One region of the Pseudoalteromonas sp. Ld20 genome, then DNA from elsewhere that is predicted to be linked to it. Evidence: predicted binding sites of a transcription regulator. Region 1 holds the regulator's gene; the other holds the start of a gene.
The links. Region 1 encodes NrdR, which represses ribonucleotide reductase genes. Its sites were predicted from a motif close to AAACACNANATNTNGTGTTT; they were not measured.

Region 1 (4,228 bases):
CAACGTGCCCAGAGACTAAGTGCCCCCCTAAACGAGATACAGGTTGCATGGCTTTTTCAAGGTTAACCGTTTGCCCTTGTTTATAATGAGCAAACCCGGTTAAGCTTATCGTTTCGTTTGACAAGTCAGCACTAAAACCATCACTGTGCTTTGCTACAACCGTTAAACATACGCCGTTGGTTGCAATACTGTCACCTAAATTCACATCGGCCATATCAAGGTTGCTACTTTGAATGCGAATGGCTAAATCACCTTGTTTTTGTTCTAATTTACTAATTGTGCCTGTTGCTTCTATTATACCAGTAAACATAAGGTTGCTCTTCAATAGTAGGTTAAGGCGCTGTATTTAAACACCGCGCAGCTGTGATACGAATATCATCACCAATTAGTGCACATTCGCTAATTGTTAAGTTGTCCACATCTTGCATATTTGTCTGTTCTGCAAAATTTAATAAACTTTTGGCATCGTTACCTAACAATTTAGGTGCGAAATAAATAATGTATTCATCAATAAGCCCCTGCTCTGTCATTTTTCCCGCAAGGGTTGCACCGGCCTCTAACCAAATATGATTAAATTGGCGTTGTGCTAAAAGCTTGAGAGCGGCCAGTAAATCAACCTTATTATTTTGTTTTGGCACTACAATATGGCTTACGTAATGAGGCCATTGCTTTGATTTATCAAGCTCAGTGGTAAGAATAATTATCTCACTTTCTATACTAAACAAAGCCAGTTCAGGAGTTAAACGATTTTGTGAATCAATAATAATTCTTACTGGCTGACGCAAAGGTAACTCTGTGGGTAATGATTCTGGCAATTCATCAATACGAACATTAAGCTTGGCGTCATCAACTAAAACGGTATCTGCCCCCGTTAAAATAGCGCAGCTTTGTGCACGATAAAGTTGCACATCTTGACGAGCTTTAGAGCCCGTAATCCATTTACTTTGACCATTTTTAAGGGCCGTTTTACCATCAAGACTTGCCGCCATTTTACAGGTAATAAATGGCATGCCTTGTTCCATACGCTTTAAAAAGCCACGGTTTAATAGTTTAGCTTGTTGCTCTAATAGCCCTGATGCAACCTCAATTCCTGCATCAGCTAAAATTGCGAGACCTTTACCTGCCACTTGCGGATTTGGATCAACCATCGCGGCAATCACTTTTATCACGCCCGCGGCTTTTAGGCCTTCGGCACACGGAGGTGTGCGACCAAAATGACTACAAGGCTCAAGTGTGACATACGCAGTGGCACCTTTGGCTTGGCTACCTGCCATTGCTAACGCATTGACTTCAGCATGACCTTGCCCAGCTAATTGATGAAAGCCTTCACCAATAATCTGACCACCTTTAACTAGCACACAGCCAACATTAGGATTTGGTGTTGTTGTAAAGCGTCCTTGCTTGGCAAGTTCAATAGCCCGTGCCATAAATTGATGATCTTGCTCTGTGAATAATACGTTTTGACTCATTTTACTCCCCTAAACGGGCGATTTCTTCACCAAATTCACGGATATCTTCAAACGAACGATACACAGAAGCAAAACGTACATAGGCGACTTTATCGAGTTTTTTAAGCGCTTCCATAATACACTCACCAATTAAGTGGCTGGATATCTCACGCTCACCCGTTGCTCGTAGTTGAGATTTGATAATATTGACAACTTCGTCAACCTGCTCAGTACTAACGGGACGTTTTTCTAATGCGCGGTGTAGACCATTGAGAAGTTTATCTTCGTTGAAAGGTTCGCGACTGCCATCTTGTTTAATTACCCGAGGCATCACAAGTTCAGCGCCTTCAAAGGTGGTAAAGCGTTCATGACACTCATTGCATTCACGGCGTCGTCTAACTTGGTGGCCACCACCAACTAAACGCGAGTCAATTACTTTGGTATCTTTTGCGGTGCAAAATGGGCAATGCATAGGTATCAGCTTCCATTAAAAACAAAAAAGGCCGCTTTAAGGCGGCCTTTATAATAGCAAAAAACGTCGCTATTGTGATCTAAATTACAGTGGGCTTAATAATTAAGCGTAAACAGGTAATTTTTTACAGATTGCTTTAACTTTTTCTTTAACTTGTGCTTGTACAGACTCATCAGTGATGTTGTCTAGCACGTCACAGATCCAGCCCGCTAGCTCTTTAGATTCAGCTTCTTTAAAACCACGGCGTGTGATTGCAGGTGAACCAATACGCAGACCAGAGGTAACAAATGGTGAACGTGGATCGTTTGGTACTGAGTTTTTGTTCACTGTAATATTCGCATTACCCAGAGCTGCATCTGCATCTTTACCAGTGATGTCTTTATTGATTAAATCAAGTAAGAACAAGTGATTTTCTGTTTTATCAGACACGATTTTGTAGCCGCGCTCTTGCATTACTGCAACCATTGCTTGGGCATTTTTAACAACTTGAGTTTGGTATACTTTAAACTCTGGTTGTAGTGCTTCTTTAAATGCCACTGCTTTTGCAGCAATAACATGACATAAAGGACCACCTTGGCCGCCTGGGAAAACAGCGCTATTAAGCTTTTTATAAATAGCTTCGTCGCCACAGGCTGAAATAATCAAACCGCCACGTGGACCTGCTAATGTTTTATGCGTAGTAGTAGTTACAACGTGTGCATGTGGTACTGGGCTTGGGTAAACGCCTGCAGCAATAAGACCAGCAACGTGAGCCATATCTACGAACAAGTAAGCGCCTACTTTATCAGCGATTTCACGGAATTTAGCCCAATCAACAATACCTGAGTATGCTGAGAAACCACCGATGATCATTTTTGGTTTATGCTCAAGTGCTAGCGCTTCAACTTGTGCGTAATCAATTTCGCCCGTTGCTTCGTCAAGTCCGTATTGGATTGCATTATAAAGCTTACCAGAGAAGCTCACATGTGAACCATGCGTTAAGTGACCACCATGAGCTAAGCTCATACCAAGTACCGTATCGCCAGCATCTAATAGCGCTAAAAATACAGCGGCATTTGCTTGTGAGCCAGCATGAGGCTGAACGTTTGCGTATTCAGAACCAAACAATTCATTTGCACGGTCAATCGCTAGTTGCTCAACCACGTCAACGTGCTCACAACCACCGTAATAACGCTTGCCCGGATAACCTTCAGCATATTTATTTGTTAACTGTGAACCCTGCGCTTCTAGTACGCGTGGGCTACAGTAGTTTTCAGATGCGATAAGCTCAATGTGTTCTTCTTGACGAGCAGTCTCTTTGTTGATTGCGTCAAATAACTCTGGATCAAAATCCGAAATATTCATGCTACGTTCTAACATGGGGGCTCCTAGGGCAACGTGTATGGTGTTTTTAAAGGCAATATTGTACGCTGAAAACGTCAATTTGACTACGATGTAAAGATGAACATATTTAAACAGGGATTGAATTTAATTCACAGTGTTTTTGTAATGATATTTTTTTATAGAAACATAAATAATATTAATAAATAAAACAACTAAATATTTGTATTTTTAATGTGTTAATTTATTGCATTTGTTTCTATTTACACTACTATTGTACGAAATGTAATCATGGATGATCATAGGCTTATTATGTTAGCTAAACCTATTTACGAATTTATTCCCTACTGCTATTTTATTTTTGGTGGGTTTTGCATTCTTTTCTCGACTACCCTATTGCCGACGGCTATCGGCATTGCTTTGTTCTTAAATGGCGCAAACATTTGGCGTCTGCGATCTAATGCGCGCCGTATAGATCATAAAGTAAACCGAAAAAAAGTAAGAAAACACTATTATTATTATGAATTTAAGCCCTTCATTCTGTTGCTTACTGGTCTAATTCTAGTTAGTCGGGTACCCAATCAACTCGTTACACTTGCTGGCGCGATGATCTGTTTGATTGGCATTTTAATTTTATGTTTACGTATTTTAAATCGTCGTTCACGGTCCATGGTTTAAATTTAAATATTTTTACAATAAAAAAGCGATATACGTAATGTATTATCGCTTTTTTGTTTTAACTTTATCTAATTATAAAAATTAGCCTAATTTAGCTAATAAAATATCGCGAAGCACACTGTAGTCATCTGCAATATCTTCAGCCAAACATGGCTTAGCTAATGCATCCGCTAATGGTTTTGGCATATCGAGCTCTATATTTAAAATCTCTTCTACGCTATCTTTAAACTTAGCTGGATGCGCTGTAGCTAAGAACACCCCTGCCGCTCCTTGTGCTAAATTAGCTTTAAGTCCCTGATAAGCTATTGCT
Region 2 (4,228 bases), on a different contig from region 1:
ACCATTAATAATTGCCGCAGTTGGGAAATCTGGCCCCGGAATATAATCCATTAACTCAAGGATTGTTAAATCAGGGTTTTGAATAAGGGCTAAACAACCATTCACAACTTCAGTTAAGTTATGAGGCGGAATGTTTGTTGCCATACCTACCGCAATACCCGATGAACCGTTTACTAATAAGTTAGGAACTTTCGTAGGCAATACGTCAGGAATTTGCTCTGTACCGTCGTAGTTAGGTACAAAATCAACCGTTTCTTTTTCAAGATCGGCCAAAAGCTCATGAGACATTTTCGCCATACGGACTTCCGTATAACGCATTGCTGCTGCTGAGTCACCATCAACTGAACCAAAGTTACCTTGGCCGTCTACTAGCATATAACGTAATGAGAATGGCTGTGCCATACGTACGATCGTGTCATACACAGCGCTGTCGCCATGGGGATGGTATTTACCAATTACGTCACCAACCACACGGGCTGATTTTTTGTAAGGCTTATTCCAATCATTATTAAGCTCGTTCATAGCAAACAAAACGCGGCGGTGAACAGGTTTTAAACCGTCACGTACGTCTGGTAATGCTCGTCCTACAATTACGCTCATCGCGTAATCTAAATAGGAGTTTTTTAACTCGTCTTCAATATTGACTGGCAGAATTTCATTGGCGAAATCAGTCATTTGATATCACATTCCTTCAGTATTTACCCCTAAAGTGCCACATACTGGGCGCTTGCGGGTATTTAGTTATTATTACCAAGTCATGCTACCACAATTTATTTATATTTACAGGCGCTAAATCTTTGCGATTTATTAATTTCCCCCTATATAATGGCCTCAGATTGACGAGGAAGCTTTTTATGACCGAACATCAAAATGTAGATAACGCAGAAATTGCAAAATTTGAAGCCATTGCCGAACGATGGTGGGACCGAGATGGAGAATTTAAACCTCTTCATGAGATCAACCCGTTACGATTAGACTTCATAGCCGACAAAGCCCATGGTTTGTTTGACAAAGAAACACTCGACGTAGGCTGTGGTGGTGGAATTTTAAGTGAAAGTATGGCGCGAATGGGCGCACACGTGACCGGTATTGATATGGGTCAAGAACCATTAACCGTGGCTAAATTGCACAGTTTAGAAACAGGTGTAAATGTTGAGTATATAAAAATACCAGCAGAAGAGTATGCAGCGCAGTACCCTGCTCGCTTTGATACTATTACCTGCATGGAAATGTTAGAACATGTACCTGATCCCGCTTCTATTATCCATGCCGTTGCCAAACTAGCCAAACCGGGTGCGGATGTATTTTTTTCAACCTTAAATAAAACCCCAAAAGCATATTTGTTTGCCATTGTTGGCGCAGAAAAGTTATTAAAAATGGTGCCAGAGGGAACTCACGACCACAAAAAATTTATTAAACCTGCACAACTTATTGCATGGGCAGAGCAAGCTGGATTAAAAGTACGTGCCAGCGCTGGCCTTAGTTATAACCCGCTATCAAAGCAATACAGCTTAAATACCGATGTCAGCGTTAATTATATTTTGCACTTTGAGAAACTGGCGTAATGGCTGACTCTAAAACAGCAACGCCAGTTATTAGCTATGATGCCTTTATTTTTGATTTAGATGGCACACTACTGGACACCGCAGATGATCTAGGCGCAGCGCTTAATAGCGTACTCGTTGATCATGATCAACCACAGGTTTCGGCTGACATCTATCGTCCTGCAGCTTCTAATGGTGCCATGGCGCTGCTGGAAGCCGGGTTCGGCCAGCAGTGGCATGCTCACCCAAAGCAAGGTGATTTACGCCAGCAATTGTTAAATGCTTACGCAAATAATATTGCAACGCATAGCCACTGTTTTTCTGGTATAGCGTCTTTATTAATTGCTCTTGAGCAAAAAAACATTAAATGGGGAATAATGACCAATAAACCTGGCTTTTTGACCACCCCATTAGTTTCAGCGATTACTGAATTAAAAGGCGCGCAAGCGGTTGTCAGTGGTGACACGTTAGCAGTAGCCAAGCCTTCCCCATTGCCGCTACTACACACCGCTAATTTATTAGGTGTTGAACCAACTCGGTGTTTATACATAGGTGATGCACAGCGTGACATTGTCGCAGCCAAAGCTGCAAACATGCACAGCGCTACGGCATTATGGGGATATATCCCTAGTGTAGCTGATGCAATAGGCTGGCAAGCTGATTTTAATTGGTACTCCCCTATTGATGCTTTTAACCATATATAGTGCCTAGCTAATTTTTAACCACTACATATTGTGATTGTGTTAATTTTTGTGCATTGATTGCTGATAAAAAAAGCAGCAGAAATTTATTTTTAAAATGAGATAATTTACTCAATCTGGAGTTGATTTTTATAAATTTCATTTTAATCAGAAGGTCAAAGGTTAATGCCCACTAACACAATCATGTTATCCCAACCTTATCCACAATCAAGGGTATTTATGTACCTTGCAAAAGATCGCAGACCACTCTATCTTGTGACCTAGAATTTGATAAGCACCAGATGTTGTGGCTAAGACTTATACAATTAAATTCTCGTTAAAGTAGAATTAACACAATAAAAATTTTTTTAGAAAATATTTCCTCAAGGAATACAGGCAAAATTATGAACCAACAGCTATCTGTAAGCAAACGTGACGGCCGCAAAGAGTCACTTGATTTAGATAAGATCCATCGCGTTATTGCTTGGGCCGCCGAGGGTCTAAAAAATGTCTCTGTCTCGCAAGTTGAATTAAAATCACATATTCAATTTTATGACGGTATTCGTACCGAAGACATTCATGAAACCATCATTAAAGCGGCAGCCGATCAGATCTCTAAAGAGTCTCCTGATTATCAGTACTTAGCTGCACGTTTAGCTGTATTCCACCTACGTAAAAAAGCATATGGTCAATTTGAACCACCTCGTTTATATGATCACATTGTTAAGCTAGTTGAAGACAAGCGCTACGACGCTCACTTACTGGCTGATTACACAGAACAAGAAATTGATGCATTGGACGAGTACCTTGATCATGGACGTGATTTAAACTTCAGCTACGCTGCGGTTAAACAACTTGAAGGTAAGTATTTAGTCCAAAACCGCGTTACAGGCGAAATCTATGAGAGCGCGCAGTTTTTATACATTTTAGTAGCCGCCAGTCTGTTTTCAGATTACCCAAAAGAAACACGTTTAGATTACATTAAACGTTTTTACGACGCAGTTTCATTATTTAAAATTTCATTACCAACACCAATCATGGCCGGTGTACGTACGCCGACACGTCAATTTAGTTCATGTGTACTTATTGAGTGTGGTGATAGCTTAGATTCTATCAATGCAACATCATCCGCGATTGTAAAATACGTATCGCAACGTGCAGGCATTGGTATTAATGCTGGTAGCATTCGTGCACTTGGTAGCCCTATTCGCAATGGCGAAGCCTACCACACCGGTTGTATTCCTTTTTATAAGCACTTCCAAACAGCCGTTAAAAGCTGCTCGCAAGGTGGTGTGCGTGGTGGTGCAGCCACTTTATTCTACCCGCTTTGGCATTTAGAAGTTGAAAATTTATTAGTACTTAAAAACAACCGTGGTGTTGATGATAACCGTGTACGTCACCTTGACTACGGTGTTCAGTTTAATAAACTTATGTACTCGCGTTTAATTAAAGACGATTACATCACGCTCTTTAGCCCATCAGACGTGCCTGGTTTATATAATGCATTTTTTGAAGATCAAGATGAATTTGATAAATTATATGTGCAGTACGAACAAGATGACTCAATTCGTAAAAAACGTATTAAAGCCATTGAACTGTTTTCAATGTTTGCACAAGAGCGTGCAAGTACAGGCCGTATTTACTTACAAAATGTAGATCACTGTAATACGCACAGCCCGTTCATTGCTAAAGTTGCGCCTATTCGTCAATCTAACTTATGTTTAGAAATAGCGTTACCAACTAAGCCGCTTAACAATGTAAATGATGAAGAAGGCGAGATTGCTTTATGTACTTTGTCAGCATTTAACTTAGGTGCGATTGAGTCACTGGATGAGCTTGAAGAACTTGCAGAGCTGGCTGTACGCGCCCTTGATAATCTGCTTGATTTCCAAGACTACCCAGTCCCTGCTGCAAAAAATGCAACCATGGGTCGTCGCACATTAGGTATAGGCGTAATCAACTACGCTTACTATCTTGCTAAAAATAGTAAGCGTTACTCTGATG

Region 2: nrdA (class 1a ribonucleoside-diphosphate reductase subunit alpha) is a predicted target of NrdR. The motif match lies at 2,518-2,537, and genes of this name have one in related genera.

The regions. Positions count from the first base shown of each region.
Region 1 covers NZ_JBISHB010000030.1:478,479-482,706, reverse strand. The annotation lists gene ACJJVX_RS07920 (riboflavin synthase) at 1-310, opposite strand, end outside; gene ribD (bifunctional diaminohydroxyphosphoribosylaminopyrimidine deaminase/5-amino-6-(5-phosphoribosylamino)uracil reductase RibD) at 333-1,469, opposite strand; gene nrdR (transcriptional regulator NrdR) at 1,471-1,920, opposite strand; gene glyA (serine hydroxymethyltransferase) at 2,023-3,279, opposite strand; gene ACJJVX_RS07900 (hypothetical protein) at 3,553-3,918, shown strand; gene thrC (threonine synthase) at 4,000-4,228, opposite strand, start outside.
Region 2 covers NZ_JBISHB010000036.1:95,660-99,887, reverse strand. The annotation lists gene gyrA (DNA topoisomerase (ATP-hydrolyzing) subunit A) at 1-675, opposite strand, end outside; gene ubiG (bifunctional 2-polyprenyl-6-hydroxyphenol methylase/3-demethylubiquinol 3-O-methyltransferase UbiG) at 855-1,565, shown strand; gene ACJJVX_RS13060 (HAD family hydrolase) at 1,565-2,248, shown strand; gene nrdA (class 1a ribonucleoside-diphosphate reductase subunit alpha) at 2,629-4,228, shown strand, end outside.